DNA from 2 places in the Priestia sp. FSL W8-0524 genome. Region 1 is predicted to be linked to the other one. Evidence: a T-box and tRNA genes for the amino acid it is inferred to sense, from the RefSeq annotation. Region 1 holds a T-box; the other holds one or more tRNA genes.
The links. A T-box is a leader RNA that pairs with one kind of tRNA and senses whether it is charged. The one in region 1 lies ahead of ileS (isoleucine--tRNA ligase), so its partner is inferred to be a tRNA-Ile.

Region 1 (11,310 bases):
ACATACATGAATCCTGAGCCATTAAAAAAAAGCCATCACGAGTCGTTTATGTGGCTGAGCCCTTGGGTAGAAAAGAATGATATGCTTGTTGCTGGTTTCACCACAAAAAATGGTGGCGTGAGTAAACCTCCATTTGCTTCTTTTAACCTAGGGCTTCACGTAAACGATAACGTAGAAGATGTTATTACAAATAGAAAAATTTTAGCAGCCGAACTAGACATGTCTTTTGAAAGCTTTGTATGTGCTGAACAAGTACATGAAGCAACTGTTCAAAAAGTAACAAAAGCCGACTGTGCAAAAGGACTCTACAAGTATGAAGAGGGCATAAAAGCAGCGGATGGCATTTATACAAATGAATCTGATATTTTGTTAGCTTTATGTTATGCAGATTGTGTTCCGCTGTACTTCTATGCGCCTGATCACCATTTAGTTGGTCTTGCTCATGCTGGGTGGAAGGGAACAGTAAAAGATATTGCAGGAAATATGATTCGGCTGTGGGTAGAGCAAGAAAATGTTCCGGTTGAAGATATTTACGTGGCGATTGGCCCTTCGATTGAAGATTGCTGTTATGTTGTCGATAACCGCGTCATTACACAAGTAAACGAAGTAGTTGGCCAAAATGGATATCAAGAAGTAAGCCCTGGACAATACGCGCTTAATTTAAAAAAAGTCAATAAGCTGCTGATTCAAAACGCAGGCGTATTGCCGGAACGAATTTTAACATCGTCGTATTGTACAAGCTGTGAAGATGACCTGTTCTTCTCACATCGCCGCGACCAAGGGAAAACAGGACGCATGTTTAACTTCATAGGCTTTAAGGAGGAGTAATTACATAGTGACAGCTAGCGTAAGTGAAAATCTAGAAGCAGTTCAACAAACAATTGCTGAAGCATGTAAAAAAGTTAATCGAAATCGAGAAGATGTAGAGCTGATTGCTGTAACAAAATACGTTTCCACAAAACGAGCAGCAGAAGCAGTGGATGCAGGCATTTTACATCTTGGAGAAAACAGGGATGAAGGTCTTCTAGAAAAGTATGAATCAATCGGTGAGAAAGCGACCTGGCATTTTATCGGAAGCTTGCAAACAAGAAAAGTAAAACATGTGATTGATAAAGTTGACTATATTCATTCACTAGACCGATTATCTTTAGCAAAAGAAATTGATAAACGTGCAGGACATCGTATAAAATGTTTTGTACAAGTTAATGTTGCCGAAGAACAATCAAAGCATGGCCTTGCTGTAGAAGAGGTAATTCCATTTATTCAATCTCTTGAAACATTTACAAATATCCAAGTAGTTGGATTAATGACCATGGCTCCTCACACAGATGACGAGTCCTTGCTTCGCAGCTGTTTTCAAGGTCTAAAGAAATTGCAGGATCGTATACAAGAACTAAACCTCCCGTATGCACCTTGTACGGAGCTATCAATGGGAATGTCAAACGATTATGCAATTGCAATTGAAGAAGGAGCAACATTCATTCGACTAGGAACCACGCTAGTTGGGAATGAACGTTAAGGAGGTGTAATTCAAGATGAGTATGAAAAATCGCTTTAGAAGTTTTTTTGCTCTTGATGACGATACTGAATATGTAGAAGAACATTACGAACAAGAAGAGTCGGTAGAAGAGCCTGTACAGCAGTCGAGACCAGTGAAAGCTAGTCAGCAGCCGAATCAGCAGCAAAACGTGATTAGCTTACAAAGCGTTCAAAAATCATCAAAAATGATGCTTTGCGAACCTCGCGTCTATGCCGAAGCACAAGAAATTACGGATCATTTAAAAAATCGTAAAGTCGTAGTTGTTAATTTACAGCGCATTCAACGAGATCAAGCAGTGAGAATTGTCGACTTTTTAAGTGGTACAGTTTATGCTTTAGGCGGGGACATTCAAAAAATTGGAACCGACATCTTTTTATGTACACCTGATAATGTAGACGTAAGCGGAAGCATTTCAGATATGATGGGAGAACACGATACAACAAACGTAAAGAGGTGGTAGTTTTTGGACATCGTTTTTGGGATTCTCGCAAAATTGATTGGGCTTTACTCATGGGCACTGATTATTTACATTTTGATGTCTTGGGTACCCGATGTAAGGGCCTCTAAGTTTGGTCAGCTGCTTGGCAGTATTTGCGAGCCTTACTTAGAGCCTTTTCGTAAAATCATTCCGCCTATTGGCATGATTGATATTTCACCTCTTGTTGCAATCTTTTTACTACGATTTGCGGAAAGAGGCGTGTATTCACTTAATAATGTGATGGGGTTTATTTAAAAAAGGAATCGCTGGATTCCTTTTTTACATACCAATAGTAGGAGTAATAATATGTCTATTTATGAACATTTTAGGCAAGAAGAACATGGGTTTATTGATCAAGTTCTTCAGTGGAAAGAAGATGTCCTACATCAATACAGCCCAAAATTAACGGATTTTTTAGATCCAAGAGAGCAGCAGATTGTGACGGCTATTGTCGGGACTGAAGGAGAGGTTCAAGTTTCATTTGATGGTGGACAACCGTTTGCTGAACGCAAGCGTGCGCTGCTATATCCGGATTACTATGTGCCTGAAAGCGAAGATTTTCAGTTGCATATGTACGAATTGAATTATCCTAAAAAGTTTGTGACGATTGAACATCCTCAAGTTCTTGGTTCGGCGATGTCCTTAGGACTGCGCCGTTCAAAATTTGGCGATATTTTGGTTGCGGGAGACGATATTCAGCTTGTAGCCGCAGAGGAAATTTCTTCTTATATTGAGATGAATTTAACATCAATTGGAAAAGCCAAAGTTTCACTTTCTTCTATTCAAAGAGAGCAGCTGCATGTGGTAAAAGAAGAGCTGATTGAACACGTTTATACAGTTTCTTCAATGAGGCTTGATGTTTTGCTGTCGACCATTCACAATTTATCAAGACAAAAAGTCCAGCCGTTTATTGCAAATGGAGCGGTAAAAGTAAATTTTAAAGTCATTGAACAGCCTTCTTTTGAATGTCATGAAGGTGATATTTTGTCGCTTCGTGGCCACGGCAGAAGTCGTATCGTTTCACTTGAAGGCAAAACCAAAAAAGAAAAATGGCGAATTGTTGTAGGAAAGCAGAAATAAAGAAATCTACTAGCAGGAAATTTTAAAAATATGTCGAATAAACCATTACTAATGATGTAATGAGACAACACGGAGGTGGCCTAGATGCCTTTAACCCCTTTGGATATTCATAACAAAGAGTTTAATCGCGGATTTCGCGGATATGATGAAGATGAAGTAAATGAGTTTCTTGACCAAGTAATTAAAGACTATGAGCTGGTAATGCGTGATAAAAAGGAGTTAGAAGGAAGAGTATCTGAATTAACAGATCGTCTTGGACATTTTACTAACATCGAAGAAACGTTAAATAAATCAATTTTAATTGCTCAAGAAGCAGCGGAAGATGTAAAGCGAAACGCTGAAAAAGAAGCGAAGCTCATTATAAAAGAAGCAGAAAAAAATGCGGACCGTATTATTAATGAAGCACTGTCTAAGTCTCGTAAAATTGCGATGGACATTGAGGAGACGAAAAAGCAGTCTAAAGTATTTAGAACCCGTTTCAAAATGTTAATTGAAGCACAGCTTGAAATGTTAAACAGCGATGACTGGGATCAGTTGATGGATTATGAGATGCCAGCGCTAGAAGAAAAAATTGACTAGTCAAGACATCATCTTGACTTCTCACGTTTTGTTGTCATATAATTTGGTAACAGATGAAATTTCATATCAAACAGTACGGAGACAGGGACAGTAGCTTTTTTAGTTTGTCAAAGCGAATCGAGGATGGTGCGAGCTCGATAACAAACAAAAGAGTGAAAATCACCCTAGAGTACCATTGCTGAAATGATGATAGTAAGCAGTGGCGGTTTATTCACGTTACGAATGCAAAGAGGATTTGCGTGCAGCAAATCTACTAGGGTGGTACCGCGGGAGGCCTTCTCGTCCCTTTTTGGGATGAGGAGGTCTTTTTGTTATGGTGCAAAAAGATATGAAATTTACGTTTTTTTTTGGAGGGTAAAACATGGAATATAAAGATACATTATTGATGCCAAAAACTGAATTTCCGATGCGTGGAAATTTACCGAACCGCGAGCCTAAAATGCAAGAACAGTGGGCTGAAATGAATATTTATGAAAAAGTACAAAAACGTACGGAAGGCCGCCCGCTATTCGTCCTGCATGATGGACCTCCATATGCCAATGGCGATATTCACATGGGACATGCCTTAAATAAAATTTTAAAAGATTTTATCGTTCGCTATAAGTCGATGTCAGGCTTCTGCGCACCTTATGTGCCAGGCTGGGATACACACGGCTTGCCAATTGAAACGGCTTTAACAAAAAATAAAAAAGTAAACCGCAAAGAAATGACAGTAGCTGAATTCCGTAAGCTTTGCGAACAGTATGCTTGGGAACAAGTAAACGGCCAGCGTGAGCAGTTCAAGCGTTTAGGCGTACGCGGAGATTGGGATAATCCATATGTAACGCTTCAGCCACAGTACGAAGCGCAGCAAATCAAAGTATTTGGCGATATGGCGAAAAAAGGCTATATCTACAAAGGATTAAAACCTGTATACTGGTCTCCTTCAAGTGAATCTGCTTTAGCAGAAGCGGAAATTGAATACTATGACAAGCGTTCAGCTTCTATTTACGTAGCGTTTAATGTGAAAGATGGTAAAGGCGTGCTTGAACAAGATGAAAAATTCATCATTTGGACGACAACACCATGGACAATGCCAGCTAACCAAGGGATTGCTGTCAATCCCGAGCTTCAGTACAGCGTGGTTGAAGCAGATGCAGCAAAATATGTAATAGCAACTGAACTTATTGAAACAGTTGCTAAAGAAATTGAATGGGCTGACTATAAGACACTTCGTACAGTAAAAGGTTCAGAACTTGAACGCGTGGTAGCTGAACATCCAATCTACAAGCGTGATTCTTTAGTTGTTCTTGGCGATCACGTAACGACTGATGCTGGTACTGGCTGTGTTCATACAGCACCGGGACACGGGGAAGACGACTTTATCGTTGGTCAAAAATACGGTTTGGAAGTTCTTTGTCCAGTTGATAGTAAGGGTCATATGACGAATGAAGCACCAGGATTTGAAGGATTATTCTATGATAAAGCGAATAAGCCGATTACCGACAAACTAGAAGAAGAAGGCGCGCTGTTAAAATTAAGTTTCATTACCCACTCATATCCACATGACTGGCGTACGAAGAAACCAACAATTTTCCGTGCAACAGCACAGTGGTTTGCGTCTATTAAAGATTTCCGTGAAGATTTATTAAAAGCAGTAGAAAAAACAGAATGGGTGCCTACTTGGGGTGAAACGCGACTTTATAACATGGTGCGTGACCGCGGAGACTGGTGTATTTCTCGTCAACGTGCATGGGGCGTTCCGATTCCAGTATTTTATGCTGAAAATGATGAGCCAATCATTACGGACGAGACAATTGAGCACGTATCAAATCTATTTAGAGAACATGGATCAAACGTATGGTTTGAGCGTGAAGCAAAAGACTTGCTTCCAGAAGGCTTTACTCATGAAGGAAGCCCAAATGGCCGTTTCACAAAAGAAACAGACATCATGGACGTATGGTTTGACTCTGGTTCTTCGCATCAAGCTGTTCTTGAAGAGCGTGAAGACTTACAGCGTCCGGCTGATTTGTATTTAGAAGGTTCTGACCAATACCGCGGCTGGTTTAATTCAAGTCTTTCTACAAGTGTAGCTGTAACAGGTGAAGCACCTTATAAAGGCGTACTTAGCCACGGATTTGCTTTAGACGGTGAAGGTCGCAAAATGAGTAAGTCATTAGGGAATGTTGTAATTCCAGAAAAAGTAATGAAACAACTAGGTGCGGATATTTTACGTCTATGGGTAGCTTCTGTAGATTACCAAGCGGATGTTCGTGTATCTGATAACATTTTAAAACAAGTAGCAGAAGTATACCGTAAAATCCGCAACACGTTCCGTTTCTTACTAGGAAACCTAGCGGACTTTAATCCAACAACTGACGCTGTAGCCGTTGAAGACCTTCGTGAAGTAGACCGCTACATGCTTGTGAAGCTGAACAAATTAATTGATAAAGTGAAAAAATCTTATGATTCATATGAATTCTCAAGCATTTATCACGCAGTGCATAATTTCTGTACAATTGATATGAGTTCATTCTACTTAGACTTTGCAAAAGATGTATTGTACATTGAAGCAGAAAATAATGTAGAGCGTCGCAGCATTCAAACGGTTCTTTATGAAACGTTATTATCGTTAACGAAATTAGTGTCTCCAATTCTTTCTCATACAGCAGACGAAGTATGGGTTCACATTCCGAACGTAACGGAAGAAAGCGCGCAGCTAGTTGATATGCCAGAGGTTCAAGAAATTGAAGGAGCAGATCAATTAGTAGAGAAATGGGATGCGTTCATGGAGCTTCGCGATGAAGTCTTAAAAGCGCTAGAACAAGCTCGTAATGAAAAAGTAATCGGTAAGTCTTTAGAAGCAAAATTAACGCTGTATCCAACAGCAGATACGAAAGAGCTGTTAGCCTCTATTTCTGAAAATGTAGGTCAACTCTTCATCGTTTCAGATCTCGAGGTAGCAGAAGGTGAAGCGCCTGCTGAAGCACAAAAATTCAGCTATGCTTCAATTGTTGTAAGTAAAGCAGAAGGTGAGAAGTGTGAGCGCTGCTGGGTAGTATCACCAACAGTTGGCGAAGATCAAGATCACCCAACTTTATGTACACGCTGTGCGGATGTTGTGAAAAATCACTACGTTCAGCAGTAATGAACAAAAGCACGTCCTTTTTGGGCGTGTTTTTTGCTGTACGAAATTCCCAAATACAATGGTATAAAGCATTCAAAGCCTTAGGAAAAACTTGTGTTGTAGATTCGATGGAAAACTCGGTAAACCTAACATCATTAATACTTCATCTTATCAGCACAGGAGGCGTTTGCATGTATGAAAATTATCTTTCCATTGGACAGGAATTAGCTCTTATCAAAGAAGAATTACAAGATCGCCTATTGAGATATGCTACAGAACAATCTGGTTATATAGATGAAAAGGAACGTTACGTAATAGAAATGATTAAAGCCGATTTAAAAGATGTAGAACACGCGCTAGCAAAGCTTGACGTTGGTGCGTTTGGAATTGATGAACTAACTGGCGAAGTGATGTCTATTCATAAATTAAAAGTAATGCCGACGGCCCGCACAAACGAAGATTTATTTGTTTTCTGGTGAGAAGCGAGAAAAAAAATGAATTATGTGCTAAAATGCTTTAGTATGGATTCGTTTGATTTTATTGCGGGAGGAAAACGTTTGTGTTTTATTATCTTATCGCTTTAGCTGTTATACTTATTGATCAGGTAACAAAATGGATGATTGTAAAAGAAATGTATTATGGACAAAGCATTACCGTAATTGAAAACTTTCTTTACATTACCTCTCATCGTAACAGAGGAGCCGCGTGGGGGATTCTACAAGGACAGATGTGGTTCTTTTATCTTATTACGGTGGTTGTGGTAGTCGGTTTAATAATTTATATTCAAAAGCTCAAAAAACAAGATAAATGGTTCGGTATTGCGCTAGCATTAATGTTAGGCGGCGCCATTGGAAACTTTATTGATCGAGTGGTCCGTAAAGAAGTAGTTGATTTCGTAAATACATACATCTTTACGTATGATTTTCCGATTTTTAACGTAGCTGATTCGGCACTTGTCGTCGGAGTAATCATCATGTTTATTATGACGCTGTTTGAAGGGAAAATGAAGAAGGAGCACAAAGAATGAATGTAATTGAAACAGTTATAAATGAAGAACAAGCGGGAGAACGTATTGATAAAGTACTTTCGACTGTAAATGCAGAATGGTCACGTTCACAAGTGCAGCAGTGGATCAAAGAAGGTCATGCAAAAGTGAATGATAAAACCGTTAAAGGAAACTATAAATGTAAAACAGGAGACGCTATTATTATTGAAGTGCCGGAACTAGAGGAGCTTGATGTGGTAGCGGAAGAAATGGATTTAGATATTTATTATGAAGATCAAGATGTGCTTGTTGTAAATAAACCTCGCGGCATGGTTGTACATCCAGCTCCAGGTCATCATAGCGGCACGCTTGTAAACGGCTTAATGGCTCACTGTAAAGATTTATCCGGTATTAACGGCGTTATGCGCCCTGGGATCGTTCATCGAATTGATAAAGATACGTCAGGTTTACTTATGGTTGCAAAAAATGATTTAGCTCATGAATCACTAGTTAGTCAGCTTGTAGCTAAAACAGTGACGCGTCGCTATAAAGCTATCGTTCACGGAGTAATTGCGCACGATCACGGTACAATTGATGCGCCAATCGGCCGAGATAAGCAAGATCGTCAAAGCATGACGGTCACTGATGAAAACAGTCGTGATGCAGTGACGCACTTTACTGTATTGCAGCGTTTTAAAGATTTTTCACTTGTCGAATGTAAGCTAGAAACGGGGCGAACACACCAAATTCGCGTTCACATGAAGTATATTGGCTTTCCGCTTGTCGGGGATCCGAAGTACGGACCGAAAAAAACGCTTCCGATTGACGGACAAGCGCTTCATGCAGGTGTATTAGGCTTTATTCACCCTCGTACAAATGAATATATGGAATTTGAAGCACCGGCTCCAAAAGAGTTTAATGAGATGCTAGAGCTTATTGAAAAAAGAAGTTGACAACTGCCATAAGTGATGGCATACTTGTATTAACTTAATAAGAACCTTTAAGAACAGTCCAGAGAGGCTGAGAAGGAAACGGTGCAGAAAAGGCATACTTATAGCCTTTTTGAAGAAATATGTCTAAAACCAAATCCTCTTGCCTCAAGGCAAGAGGATTTTTTTATGTCAACAACTTGAGGTGAAAAACAGTGAACGTAAAAGCTACCGTCCTTGACGAACAGGCTATCCGCCGCGCTTTAACTCGAATTGCACATGAGATTATTGAAAAGAATAAAGGAATCGAAAATTGTGTGCTAGTGGGGATTAAAACGCGAGGTATTTATATCGCAAAACGTTTAGCAGAACGAATTGCACAAATTGAAGGAAACACATTGCCAGTCGGAGAACTAGACATCACGCTTTACCGAGATGATTTATCGAAAGTGACAAGCAATGACGAACCTCTCGTAAAAGGATCAGATATTCCGACAGACATTGCAAATAAGAACGTCATCTTAGTAGACGATGTGTTATATACGGGCCGTACGGTTCGTGCAGCACTTGATGCACTAATTGATATCGGTCGACCGGAACTCATTCAGCTGGCTGTTTTAGTGGATAGAGGACACCGCGAGCTGCCGATTCGAGCAGACTATGTTGGTAAAAACGTACCGACAGCTAAAAGTGAAAAAATTGCGGTGCATTTGATGGAAGTAGACGAAAAAGACCACGTGTCTATTTACGAAAAATAAATTATATACCCTTTTAAATAGTAGTCCCGTGAGGCTGCAAAAGGGGGGTCACTATACAAGGAAAACTATACTGCGGTATAGCGTCTTCCTTGTATGCTGAAAACCTCTTTGCCTCTGCGTAAAGAGGTTTTTTTATAGTGATAGGAGGAAAAACATATGAGTCAACAACGAGATTTTGTACTTGATATACATGATAAACCAAAAGCAGTAAATTGGTTAACATTGAGTCTGCAGCATTTGTTTGCAATGTTTGGATCGACGGTGCTAGTGCCGTTCCTAGTCGGATTCAGCCCGGCAATTGCTTTGATTTCAAGCGGGGTAGGAACGCTTGCTTTCCTGCTCATTACAAGAGGTCAAATTCCTTCTTACCTTGGTTCATCGTTCGCGTTCATCACGCCAATCATTTTCGCAAAAGCTTCGTTTGGACCTGAAGAAACGATGGTTGGCTGTTTCTTAGCCGGACTTGTGTATGGAATCGTTGCTTTGATTATAAAAGGAACAGGAATTAATTGGATTATGAAGCTGCTTCCTCCGGTTGTAGTAGGACCAGTTATTATGGTTATAGGCTTAGGATTAGCTAATACAGCAGTAGGCATGGCGATGAACGATGCAAAAGGAAATTACAGCTTAACTTACCTGATGGTTGCGCTTGTGACACTAGCGATAACAGTTGCTTGCTCAATCTTCTTTAAAAACATTATCAGCCTGATTCCGGTACTGATGGGAATTATCGGCGGATACATCTTCGCTTATACACAAGGATTGGTAGACTTTTCAAAGGTAATGAAAGCAGAGTGGATTGAAATACCTCACTTCTACGTGCCGTTCGTCACATACACGCCGTCCATTTCATTAGGGATTGTGCTTATCATGGTACCTGTAGCAGTCGTAACACTTTCAGAACATATTGGACACATTCTTGTTTTAAATAAGATTGTGGATCGAAACTATATTGAAAAGCCAGGGCTGCACAGATCGATTTTAGGAGACGGAGTAGCCACTATGCTTGCTGCGCTGATCGGCGGACCTCCAAACACAACATATGGTGAGAACATCGGAGTGTTAGCCATCACAAAGGTGCTTAGCGTATTTGTAATAGCAGGAGCAGCAGTTTTCGCGATTTTGTTCGGGTTTGTCGGCAAAATCAACGCTCTTATTTCAAGTATACCAACGCCGGTCATGGGTGGGATTTCAATTCTCTTATTCGGAATCATTGCTTCATCAGGCTTGCGCATGATGGTGGATGCAAAGGTAGATCTTGGATCAAAACGAAACTTAATGATTGCTTCGATTATCTTAGTGTTAGGAATCGGAGGAGCACACTTAGATATCTCAGAACATGTAAAGATTGATAGCATGGCACTGTCTGCTATCATGGGAGTTCTGCTGAATCTAGTTCTGCCGAAAGAGAAGATAAAAGAAGCAGAAAACGTTCAACAAACGTCAGCACGAAAAATTTCATAGAACGCCTTTTAATTGAAATCCAGAGAGGTTTCTAAGGGTGTGTGAAAAGCGCGTTATAGACGAAGCTTGTTTTCTTACACCCTTTCTAAGTTAGAAAGGGTGTTTTTTATAAAGAAATGCGAGGAAAGCAAAAATGGAGGGAATCGATATGAAACATTTAGTGACAGTCTCAACACTAGAAACAAATGAAATTCTAGAGATTTTAGACAGCGCTGAAAACTATCGAACGAATAAACAAGGATGGAAACCGGAAGAGAAAATGTTTGTTGCCAACTTATTTTTTGAAGCGAGCACGCGTACTCGATGCAGCTTTGAAATGGCAGAACAGCAGCTAGGATTAACAACAATTCCGTTTGAAGTAACAACTTCAAGCGTCCAAAAAGGAGAAACG
Region 2 (11,310 bases), 240 kb from region 1:
CTTTTTGGCTAAAAGCTGGTCCGTAATTTGTTTTTCTACCGCTTTTTGAAGCTCCATATCAATAGTTAAAACTAAATCACTGCCGCGTTCGCCTTTCGACACTTGAATTGTATCAAGGAGATTTCCTTTATCATCTGTTACATACTGGACTTTTTCTTTTTGACCGCTGAGCTGAGCTTCGTATTGCTTCTCTAAATAGCTCGTCCCAACTTGGTCATTTCGACTATAGCCTCTTGATAAGTAATACTGTACTTTATCTTTGGGCAGACCCTCGTTGGCAGAGGATACATTTCCAAGCAAAGTACGGAGAGTGCTGTTTTCTGGGTATGAGCGATCCCAATACGTTGTTGTATCAACACCCGGAAGTTCATCTAAATGCTCACTTACAACGGCATACTCTTCATTTGTCACACCGCTTTTAACAATTTGCGGGGTGTTAGAATAACCTGCCTCCATTTGGCGCTTAATAGCTAGAACTTCTAAATCACTCTTTAAACTTTCTAAATCTTTTTTAGAAATGCGGTCTAACTGACGTTGATACAGTTCGTCATCAGTCATTTCACCATCTTGAACTTTTTTACGATCAGCTTTCGTAATTTTCTGCTCCGCTTCTTTAGGGTGAAGCATAATCCAATAATCCTTCATGTCGCGTTCTGTAATTTTTACCACGTTTTTAGCATCTTTATTCTTTCTATTTTCTGGAATATCAATCACATTTGTGGTGTAAGGAACATCGATCATAGTGGCTAACTTTTTAGCGATGCGCAGCCTTTCTTCAGCTGTATTTCCTTGAAAACGAGTATATGTAATCGTATTTAAAGAGGTATTATCTACAATTACGCGGTTATACCGATCGTACATTTTCCCTCGAGGAACAGGCGTACTGACTGTAACGTCCTGTGTTTTTTCGACTTCTCGTTCGTAATTCTCACCGTACACAATTTGAACAAGTCCCAACCGCAAAATTAATACGGAAAATAGGGCAAATACGGTCAAGAAAAGTAAGTTCACACGAAAAGGCACGTGACTTTTTCTTCTTTTTTTCTTTTTCATACCAACACCTACACTTTATAAAACATATATACCATAACACCATAAAATCAGACATTTAGCAAATAAATAGACACCTGGCAGGTGCCTATTTACACAACGTATTTATTCTAAAAGAAAAGCGAGGCATTTTCCATAGTACAAATGAAGGAGCTGATAATACTCTAAGCTGGAGACTCTCCGTCTCCTTCATTTAATACTGGAGGAGTAACAGTCGTTTCTTTTTTGTGCAGAGGCTGTGAGATATGTCTTACACAAAAATAAATGATCGTATGCCCTGCTCCAACAATAGCTAATAAAATGGGAATACTTTTTGCTTCATCAAAAAATAGTACGGCTATTAAAAATAAAGATATGGAAACAACGCGCCCAATATTCAGAAATACTTCTCTGACAACAATGTATTCGATTCTTTTTGAAACAACGTCCTTTGCTCGTCCAATCACATCGTACGTTAGAGAAATGAATGGAACCAACAAAATAGGATAGGCAATGGCAATACAAACAGCATATATAATTAACTTTGGATACGATAAGTTAAAGATAAGCAAAAAGACTGCTCCATAGAGAAGGAGGCCCCCGGTGAAAATAAATCGAAGGCGATTTTTTTGCTTAATAAATCTTGAGGCTACATAGTATCCTACAAACGCCACCGCTGAATTCACCAGTCCATAAGTTCCTAAAGCTAATTCACTTCCCGTCGTAATAAATACCATGACGGATACGACAAAAATGAACGTACCTTCACGCAATCCTTGAAAGAAATGAGCCTGTAATATTCGATTCCAGTCTTTGTTGACTTTTCGTTCAGCCCACACTTCTTTAAATTTGTATACTCCTTCAGCTGCGCGTCTTGTAATAAAAAAACTAAGCACAACGGCACCGACAAACAATAGCAGAGATACACCAAACACAATTTTATACCCAAGTGATTCATACAAAGCGGAAATAACAAAGCCCGCTCCTAAAGGACCAATCATCCCTGCAAAAGAGTTTAAGATCCCTAAAAATCCGTTAAAAAAGTCTCTTGTATCAGGTTCTGTAATTTCAAAGGTTAGCACATTAAAAGCTAGCCAATAAAAGCCATATCCTATACCCAGCAGTCCACCAAGCAATACTAAATACTCGGCTGCGTTAGCTCCACTGACTAATACAGCGATATAAAAAACAGCTAAAAAAGATACGCCTAACCTTAAAACCACAACCCGGTCAATTCGTTTGGCCCATTTACCTGCTAAAATAAACGTAAGCGGCTGAAGCACCACTACCGCTAAATTATAAATAGCGAGATCCGAAAATTCGCCTGATTGTTTCCACAGATAAATGTTAACAAACGAATTGGAAATTGAAATAGCCAAGGCATAAAGACCGCCTATAATTAAAAGCAAAAGTAAATCTTTACTAACTTCTACATCTCCAACTACTTTTTTTAATAAAGGCATATCAAAAAACTCCTTTTCTCTTCTACACCTAGTGTGTGAAAAAGAAAAGGAGATATGTAAAAGAATTGGAAAACAAAAAAGCCAGTAAAGGTAATAATTACTTTACTGGCTCTTAAATACGTCTTCAGCTTATTTTGCAGCGTCGTAACGCTTAGCAACTTCGTCCCATTTTACAACATTAAAGAATGCTGAAATGTAATCTGGACGGCGGTTTTGATAATTTAAGTAGTAAGCGTGCTCCCAAACGTCTAGACCAAGAATTGGCGTTTTGCCTTCCATTAATGGGCTATCTTGGTTTGGTGTGCTTGTTACTTCTAATTCGCCGTTGTTTACAACTAACCAAGCCCAGCCAGAACCGAAGCGAGTTTTAGCTGCATTTGCAAATTCTTCTTTGAATTGATCAAAGCTGCCGAATTTGCTAGCGATAGCGTCTGCTAATTCACCAGTTGGAGCACCGCCGCCGTTAGGGCAAAGGATTGTCCAAAATAATGAGTGGTTCGCATGACCGCCACCGTTATTGCGTACTGCTGTACGGATATCTTCAGGAACAGCATCTAAGTTTGAAATTAACTCTTCAATACTTTTGCTTTCTAAATCCGCTTTGCCTTCAACAGCAGCGTTTAGGTTTGTAACATATGTGTTGTGATGTTTTGTGTGGTGAATATTCATTGTTTCTTTGTCGATATGTGGTTCCAGTGCATCGTATGCATAAGGTAGTTCTGGTAATTTGTAAGCCATGAATAATTCCTCCTTCAAAATATGTAAGCATTTTGGCGCAAAAGCACCATATACGTTTAGATTAGCAAATTTACCCTACTCTTTCAAATAAAAAGTACCTAATCCATGATTTATATTTACCTAATTCCCATTCGCTATTCTTTTAAACATAAAAAAAGCTTCTTTTTCTCAAAAGAAGCTTTGAATAGACAATAGTATGGCGGAGGAAGAGGGATTCGAACCCCCGCGGGCTTTAACACCCCTGTCGGTTTTCAAGACCGATCCCTTCAGCCGGACTTGGGTATTCCTCCAACCCTATAAATGGTGGACCCTGCAGGACTCGAACCTGCGACCGGACGGTTATGAGCCGTCTGCTCTAACCAGCTGAGCTAAGGGTCCACATGGCTCCACAGGTAGGACTCGAACCTACGACCGATCGGTTAACAGCCGATAGCTCTACCACTGAGCTACTGTGGAACAATATGAATTATGTATGTCACAAACGTAAATTGGAAAATAGCGGCGGAGGGGATCGAACCCCCGACCTCACGGGTATGAACCGTACGCTCTAGCCAGCTGAGCTACACCGCCATGGCTCCACAGGTAGGACTCGAACCTACGACCGATCGGTTAACAGCCGATAGCTCTACCACTGAGCTACTGTGGAACAATATAACATTTACTAGCGACATTAAAAATTTAACATGTTTCTGGCCTAAAGTCAATATATTATTTTAAAACAGCGTATAAAAAATAGGCAATCATCAACAGTTGAATAAATCCTTTTGAGATAGCGCCACTAAAAAAGCCAATAACCGAACCTACTCCAATTTTTACTGCGTTGCTAATTGTGGTCCGATGAACAATCAGTTCTCCTACAATCGCTCCGATAAACGGCCCTAAAATAATTCCAAATCCCGGAATAACAAACGGACCCACAAGCAATCCAACTGTACTTCCCCAAACGCCTGCTTTAGTGCCTCCGAATTTTTTCACACCAATAATATTAGCGATATAGTCTGCTAAAAAAAGTGCGACAACTAACAATCCTTGTATCACCCAAAATAACCAGCTATAGGAGCTAAAATCATAAAATAAACCGTATATGACAAATCCTAGCGCTACAAATAGCACGCTTGGGATGATGGGATAAACCAACCCAACAAACGATACAACAAAGCTAATGATAACTAATGCCCAACATAAAATAGCCATGCCCGCACCTATCCTTTTTATTATTAATATTTATCATACAATAACCACTCCTATAAAGAAAGACCTTGCACCACGAGACCTTCCTTTATTTTACTTTCGAATATATCTTCAGATAACGATTTTCGAGTGTACCACTGCACTATTAACAGCACAGTCCTCAAACTGCCCGTAATAACCCCCAAAAACAATGACAGCAAAATCTGTACATATAAAGAAATGCTTTTGACAAAACGCTCCATCGCACCATTGTAATTGGTAACGTTTTCTAAAATCTATTGTAAACCTTAAATTTCCGCTATAAAATAAGGTATAATCAGAATTTTCAATAATAGGAGGCTTTACAATGAGCATGCTGAAAAAGATAGCATGGAGTTTTACTTCCTTCAAAAAAATAAAGTCGCTTCGCTTTGAGCATACGAATAAAACAATTGGCTTTGTGCTGTTTTTAACATTCATTTCTTTGCTGCCTACATTTTTCTTTATGACGTTGACAATTGTAAACGGCTATCACATTGCTACAACAGAGCTTCCGAAATCGGTTTCTTCTTTTTCTATTTCAAATTCACAGCTTACGTCAAGCCAACCTTTCACAAAAAAAGTAAACGGTACCGCTTTTATCTTAGACCCCTCACAGTCTATTGAACGGTTTCATTCCCCTGCTCATGCAATTGGTTTTTTAAAGGATGGAATTTACATCACGACTAATTCACAAACACAAACGTATTCATATGAGTTGCTAAACTGGCATCATAAAGATAAAAATGAACTGTTAAACTTGCTGCACGAACAAAAATTTTCTTTATACATACTTGTCCCTATCGCTATGCTTTTACTGTACGTATTAACATCTGGACTAAACTTCCTTTCTATTACCTGCCTTGCTTATCTTGGAAAACTGATTGGACTCATCACTAAGAAGCAGCTTCCTTTCAAACAGCTATGGGCACTGAGCGCTTATAGTACGGTAGCCTTCACGCTGCTTTATACGCTTTTTGAAGCTTTTTCTTTGTCTCTAGCAACACATAGCTCTCTTTACTGGATAGGAACGTTCTTCATTTACTTATTGCTCGTCACAAGGGTTCCTATGAGAAAAAAGGTAAAACCTACTAAAGCGATTGAAACATAACGAAATGAATCCAATCAACGGCTAGAAGCACCTACATACATAAAATCTATGTTTACCCTGCCAATGAAAAGCTCCGAACGAATTTAATTCTTGATCAAGAATCAAATTTGTTCGGAGCTTCTTCAACTAACATACTTTTGTCCCAGCCTCTTTATTTCTGTACAACTTTTCTTCTCCCCATTGCAGAAGAAAAAATTTTCAACTGATACAAAACCCACAAACCTCCTGCTGCGAGCAAACTAAAGCTATAAATAAACATCAGCCTTTCAGTATGCATCCACACTTCAAAAACAACGGGTCCCAACGCTACTCCTAAAAATCTCACCGTTCCATAAATGGATACAATAAATCCTCTTTCTTCGTCTGAAGCCGCTGAAGTAATCATCATATTAATACAAGGAAGAACAAATCCTAAGCCGCCAAAGGCGACTGTCAAACAAAACATCAGCACAGGAAGCGTATAAATCACCGTTAATACTCCAAACATTACGAATAAAAGAATCATTCCTACTATCATCAATTTTTTCATGAGCACTACATCTGTTTTGATTCGCTGACCGGTCCAATAAGAAACGAGCGTCATCGCGCCAAGAGGAAATAAAAAAGCGGTTCCTTTGAAAAAACCGTCTATATGATACGTTTCCTCTATTAAAAAAGATAAGTAATATAAAATGCCAAATAATAAAAACAACCCCAGTCCCCCCACAAAGAATAAAGGAAAAAGCGATTTTCTTTTATCATAGACGATCCCAATGGCTCTCTTTAAATACTCTCCAACAGATACTGAATCTGAACCTGTTTTCGCTTCTCTCACATACATGGCTATACCTACTAAAGCAGCACCTGCAGCTAAAGGATACACAAAAAATGCGGCATACCATACAACGAGTGCCGCCGTTGCTCCAATTATAGGTGCAACCACTTTTCCAGCTCCATTATATACTTCTAAAATCCCAAGGACTTTTGCTCTTTTTTCCCCTGTAAATACATCTCCAGTTAATGCCATTGCCAACGTTGTAGTACCAGCAGCGCCAATCCCTTGAATCACTCTTCCAGCCATCAACACAGCAAAGCTTCCAGAAGAGACCAAAGCGCTACTAGCAGCGACAAGGCTACCGATTATCATCACGATGAGGGAATACATAATTAATTTTTTACGTCCATATCGATCTGATAGAATTCCTACCGCAGGAATACACAATGCAGCCGGAATCGAAAATACACTCAGTATCAAACTGGTTTGGACTCCACTTAAGTGAAGTGACTTTTGAATGCTTGGCAGCAGAGGAATGAGCATGGAATTTCCCAGCACCATGATTAAAGGCAATAAGCCTAATGAAACAATCATTAATTTTTCTTTCAAATTTCGTTCTCCAATCATATTTAAGTAAGACAAGCATAGGCTTTACACATAAGCAAAAGAATGAAGGAGGAGCATAATGAAAAAGCTATGTGCATTAGCCGCTTTCGCTTTTATCGGATATATTTGTCACTACGACATTAAATACGGGACCATTCCTACTGCGACTGAAGCAGTTCAAGTCAGCAAAGCGCAGCCTGCAGAAACAAAAGCCGCCAGCTCTTCTTCCACCTATACAAAAATAAAAATTAAGCCAGGCGATACAGTTTTGTCCGTCATTGAAGAGCTTACAAAAAAATCGATACCGGTTTCTATGAACCAAATGATTAAAGACTTTAAGAAGTTAAATAACGGTACAGCGCCTGAAGATATTCAAATTGGAAAAACGTATAAGTTCCCTATTTACAAGTAATGACAGCATTCTTCTTGTCAAGATGGGATAGTCATTGTTAAAATAGCTAAGGTAGTACTTTCTACTAGTTATTTTGTTCATAAAGAGTTATTCTATTAATGAATTTAAATTCTTGATTTCATTTTGAAGGAGAGATTATCACGTGAGTGAAATTATACATCGTACAAAAACACGCCCCGTTAAAGTTGGAGATTTAACAATTGGGGGCAGTAACGAATTAGTTATTCAAAGTATGACAACCACTAAAACACATGATGTTGAAGCAACGGTTGCAGAAATTAAACGTTTAGAAGAAGCAGGATGCCAAGTTGTTCGTGTTGCTTGTCCAGATGAGCGCGCAGCAGATGCAATCCCTGAAATTAAAAAACGCATTAACATTCCATTAGTTGTAGATATTCATTTTGACTATCGCTTAGCGTTAAAAGCAATTGAAGGCGGAGCGGATAAAATCCGTATCAACCCAGGTAATATTGGACGCCGTGAAAAAGTGGAAGCTGTTGTAAATGCTGCAAAAGCTAAAAATATTCCAATTCGTATTGGAGTTAACGCCGGTTCACTGGAAAAACGTATTTTAGATAAATACGGCTATCCGACAGCAGATGGCATGGTAGAGAGTGCACTTCATCACATTAAAATTTTAGAAGACCTTGATTTCCATGACATCATCGTTTCAATGAAAGCATCCGATGTTAACTTGGCAATTGAAGCATATGAAAAAGCTGCTCAAGCTTTTGACTACCCTCTTCACTTAGGAATTACAGAATCGGGTACATTATTTGCGGGAACTGTAAAAAGTGCAGCAGGTCTTGGCGCTATTTTGTCTAAAGGAATCGGAAATACATTACGTATTTCTTTAAGTGCGGATCCTGTAGAAGAAGTAAAAGTTGCACGCGAGTTGCTAAAATCATTCGGTTTAGCTTCCAATGCTGCAACGCTTATTTCTTGCCCAACTTGCGGACGTATTGAAATTGATTTAATTAGCATTGCTAATGAAGTTGAAGAGTATATTTCAACTGTAAAAGCACCGATTAAAGTAGCAGTACTTGGCTGCGCTGTAAACGGTCCTGGCGAAGCTCGTGAAGCTGATATCGGGATTGCAGGAGCACGCGGTGAAGGTCTTCTATTCCGCAAAGGTGAAATCGTACGCAAAGTTCCGGAAGAAACAATGGTTGAGGAACTAAAAAAAGAAATTGATAAAATTGCTGCTGAATATCACGCAAAGCAAGAAGCTGAAAAAGCTGCAGCTAAATCATAACCAAAAAAAGCGAGGCGCATATGCGCCTCGCTTTTTTTATGAAAAGAACGGTAATATAAACGTACCGACAATAATCGATACAACTCCGATCCCTATTGCCCATGCTCCTAGCGTAAGTGCTCCTTTTCTGCGTGCGATAAACCCTAGAATAATCCCAGCGGCACCAAGAATAATTGGTAAAAAGAATAGTGAAAGAATCGAAAGCACGAGTGCGAAACGACCGTATCCCGTTCCTTCTCCTCGTCCAGCGACTTCATGATTGCGATTGCGGTCAATATCTATAACTTCACGCTCTGCATGTGGCTCTCCTACTCGGTAAGGAACGCCCACTTCAGCTGCAGTTTCTTCCATGAAATCAGCTTCATATACATCTTTTCTACGCCTTTGTTCTTCATTCTCCATGCTTAATCCCTCGCTTTCGTAAGTAAGGAGCATTTATAGTATCTGAATGCGAGAAAAAATTATAAGTGTTAATCTTATACAGCTGCTCATTTTCTTGCAAAAATAGATACCTGCACGATTCCCACACCGTATAATCATCCTTATCTTTTTTCTTAAGGAGTATAAAAAGTATTACTGTTTCTCTTTAGGCTTTATGTTACACTAGACAAGAATAATCAAGCACCTAAGTAGAATAAACGTATTAAAGGAGTGCACGTAGTTGACAAAAAAGTTTGGAATTGACATTGATGGAACTGTTACCTCTCCTGAAACTTTTGTTCCTCATTTAAATAAAGCCTTTAACTTAAATTTAACACTTGAAGATATTACAGAATATGATTTCAGCCCTTTTGTAAATGTATCACCTGCAGAACTCGGGAAATGGTTTAAAGCAAATGAACGCTCTATTTACGAAACCTCTCCACTTGCAGACGATGCAAGAACGGTTTTGCAAAAGTGGCATCAAAAGCACGAATTATTCTTTATTAGTGCAAGGCACGATCAGCTATTGGACGTCACGGAAGAATGGTTTCAAAAAAATGAGCTATCGTTTCATCACATTGAGTTAGTCGGCTCTCATTTTAAAGTTGAGACAGCAAAACGATACGATGTTGATATCTTTTTTGAAGACAAACATGATAATGCTTGTGAAATCAGTGAAGAATGCAATATTCCCGTTATCTTATTTGATACTCCTTATAATCGCTTACCTGTTCCAAAAGGAGTGGTTCGCGTATATAACTGGCTAGAAGCAGATCAGTGGGTAGCCGACTGGTTAAAAGAACAGCAAAAATAAAAAAGAGAGGTGCATAGCACCCTCTCTTTTTTATTGATTACATTCTATACATTGACCGTAAATTTCGAATTTATGGCCTGTAATATTATACCCTCGCAAATCCTCGTCTACATACTCCATCGGACAAGCTTCAATTTCTTTTGTTTTTCCACAATCTAAACAAATGAAGTGGTGATGATGATGAGCAGTTGCACATTTAAATCGAAAGTGCTTTTCGCTCGAAAGCTCCGTCATTTCAAGTACGCCTAACTCCACAAATAATGATAAATTACGGTAGATTGTATCAAAACTTAGACCAGGATAATCAGGCTTCATATATTCTAATACATCTTTTGCCGTTAAGTACTTATTTGATTTTGAAAACAAGGCAAGCATTTCTTCACGTTTTCCTGTATGTTTATATCCTTGATCTTTTAATAAATGAATGGCTTCAGTTAAATTCATTTTTGTTTCCCCTTCCGTCCTTTATTAATCATAATAGATATGATTAAAATAACAACAGCAATGACAACAATTGTACCGCCTGGTGCTAAATCCAAGTAGTACGCTGAAAATAATCCGCCTAAAACAGATATTTCACCAAAAATCACCGAAAGCAGAATCGTTTGTTTAAAGCCTCTAGCTAAGCGAATGCTTGCTGCTACAGGAAGAGTCATAAGCGATGACACCAATAGAATACCGACGATACGCATCGATACAGCAATGACAAGAGCAACCATCACGATAAATAAAAAGTGCATCCACTTCGATTTAATTCCAGAAGCAGAAGCATGCTCCTCGTCAAAAGATAAAATAAATAATTCTTTATATAAGAAAAAGACAATAGCTATTACAAATACGGCTATGACAACAACTGTCCAAAGATCCGAACGACTAACTGCACTCACGCTTCCAAACAAATAATTCATTAAATCATTATTAAAACCGTCTGCCAGCGAGATACAAATTGCACTAATACCAATTCCGCCCGATAAAATAATCGGAATGGCCAGCTCTTGATAGTGCTTGTAGACCCCTCGAAGCTTCTCGATAAAAAGAGCCCCTGTAACGGAAGACACCATTCCTAAATAGACGGGGTTCACTCCTTGCATAAACCCTATTTTCTGACTAAGAAGCAAGCTCGCAGAAATTCCGGCTAGCGTCACGTGACTTAACGCGTCTGCAATTAAAGAAAGACGTCTTACTACGATGAACGTGCCCAATAAAGGAGCTAAGACGCCAATAATCATACCTGTTAAAAATGCATTTCGCAAAAACTCAAATTGAAATAAACTGCTTATCATACGTGCTGCCCTCCATGATGATGATCATGGGTTAACACATGAACATTATGACCATAAAACATAGATACGTCATGTTCACAAAGCTGTTCGAATTCTTTGGCATTCCCATGAAAGTGTAAAAATTTATTTAAACAAGCAACGTGGGTTACTTTTTCCGAGACAGTTCCAATATCGTGAGTAACAAGCACAAGCGTAATTCCTTTTTCTTTATTT

Region 2: it encodes a tRNA-Ile, which carries the amino acid that the T-box ahead of ileS (isoleucine--tRNA ligase) is inferred to sense. The anticodon was not compared.

Annotation. Positions count from the first base shown of each region.
Region 1 is NZ_JBBOUG010000001.1:3,931,402-3,942,711, reverse strand. It holds gene pgeF (peptidoglycan editing factor PgeF) at 7-828, shown strand; gene NST66_RS20595 (YggS family pyridoxal phosphate-dependent enzyme) at 836-1,519, shown strand; gene NST66_RS20590 (cell division protein SepF) at 1,536-2,000, shown strand; gene NST66_RS20585 (YggT family protein) at 2,004-2,273, shown strand; gene NST66_RS20580 (YlmH family RNA-binding protein) at 2,325-3,098, shown strand; gene NST66_RS20575 (DivIVA domain-containing protein) at 3,183-3,677, shown strand; T-box leader at 3,747-3,967, shown strand; gene ileS (isoleucine--tRNA ligase) at 4,039-6,804, shown strand; gene NST66_RS20565 (conjugal transfer protein TraR) at 6,975-7,262, shown strand; gene lspA (signal peptidase II) at 7,343-7,810, shown strand; gene NST66_RS20555 (RluA family pseudouridine synthase) at 7,807-8,721, shown strand; gene pyrR (bifunctional pyr operon transcriptional regulator/uracil phosphoribosyltransferase PyrR) at 8,913-9,455, shown strand; gene NST66_RS20545 (uracil-xanthine permease family protein) at 9,612-10,919, shown strand; gene NST66_RS20540 (aspartate carbamoyltransferase catalytic subunit) at 11,068-11,310, shown strand, end outside.
Region 2 is NZ_JBBOUG010000001.1:4,175,640-4,186,949, forward strand. It holds gene NST66_RS21830 (peptidoglycan D,D-transpeptidase FtsI family protein) at 1-1,053, opposite strand, end outside; gene NST66_RS21835 (MFS transporter) at 1,215-2,492, opposite strand; gene sodA (superoxide dismutase SodA) at 2,622-3,230, opposite strand; tRNA gene NST66_RS21845 (tRNA-Ser) at 3,428-3,520, opposite strand; tRNA gene NST66_RS21850 (tRNA-Ile) at 3,532-3,608, opposite strand; tRNA gene NST66_RS21855 (tRNA-Asn) at 3,612-3,686, opposite strand; tRNA gene NST66_RS21860 (tRNA-Met) at 3,727-3,800, opposite strand; tRNA gene NST66_RS21865 (tRNA-Asn) at 3,802-3,876, opposite strand; gene NST66_RS21870 (DUF456 domain-containing protein) at 3,939-4,424, opposite strand; gene NST66_RS21875 (DUF1189 domain-containing protein) at 4,768-5,550, shown strand; gene NST66_RS21880 (MFS transporter) at 5,702-6,913, opposite strand; gene NST66_RS21885 (hypothetical protein) at 6,990-7,322, shown strand; gene ispG (flavodoxin-dependent (E)-4-hydroxy-3-methylbut-2-enyl-diphosphate synthase) at 7,474-8,577, shown strand; gene NST66_RS21895 (hypothetical protein) at 8,614-8,979, opposite strand; gene NST66_RS21900 (5' nucleotidase, NT5C type) at 9,239-9,814, shown strand; gene NST66_RS21905 (Fur family transcriptional regulator) at 9,845-10,258, opposite strand; gene NST66_RS21910 (metal ABC transporter permease) at 10,255-11,097, opposite strand; gene NST66_RS21915 (metal ABC transporter ATP-binding protein) at 11,094-11,310, opposite strand, start outside.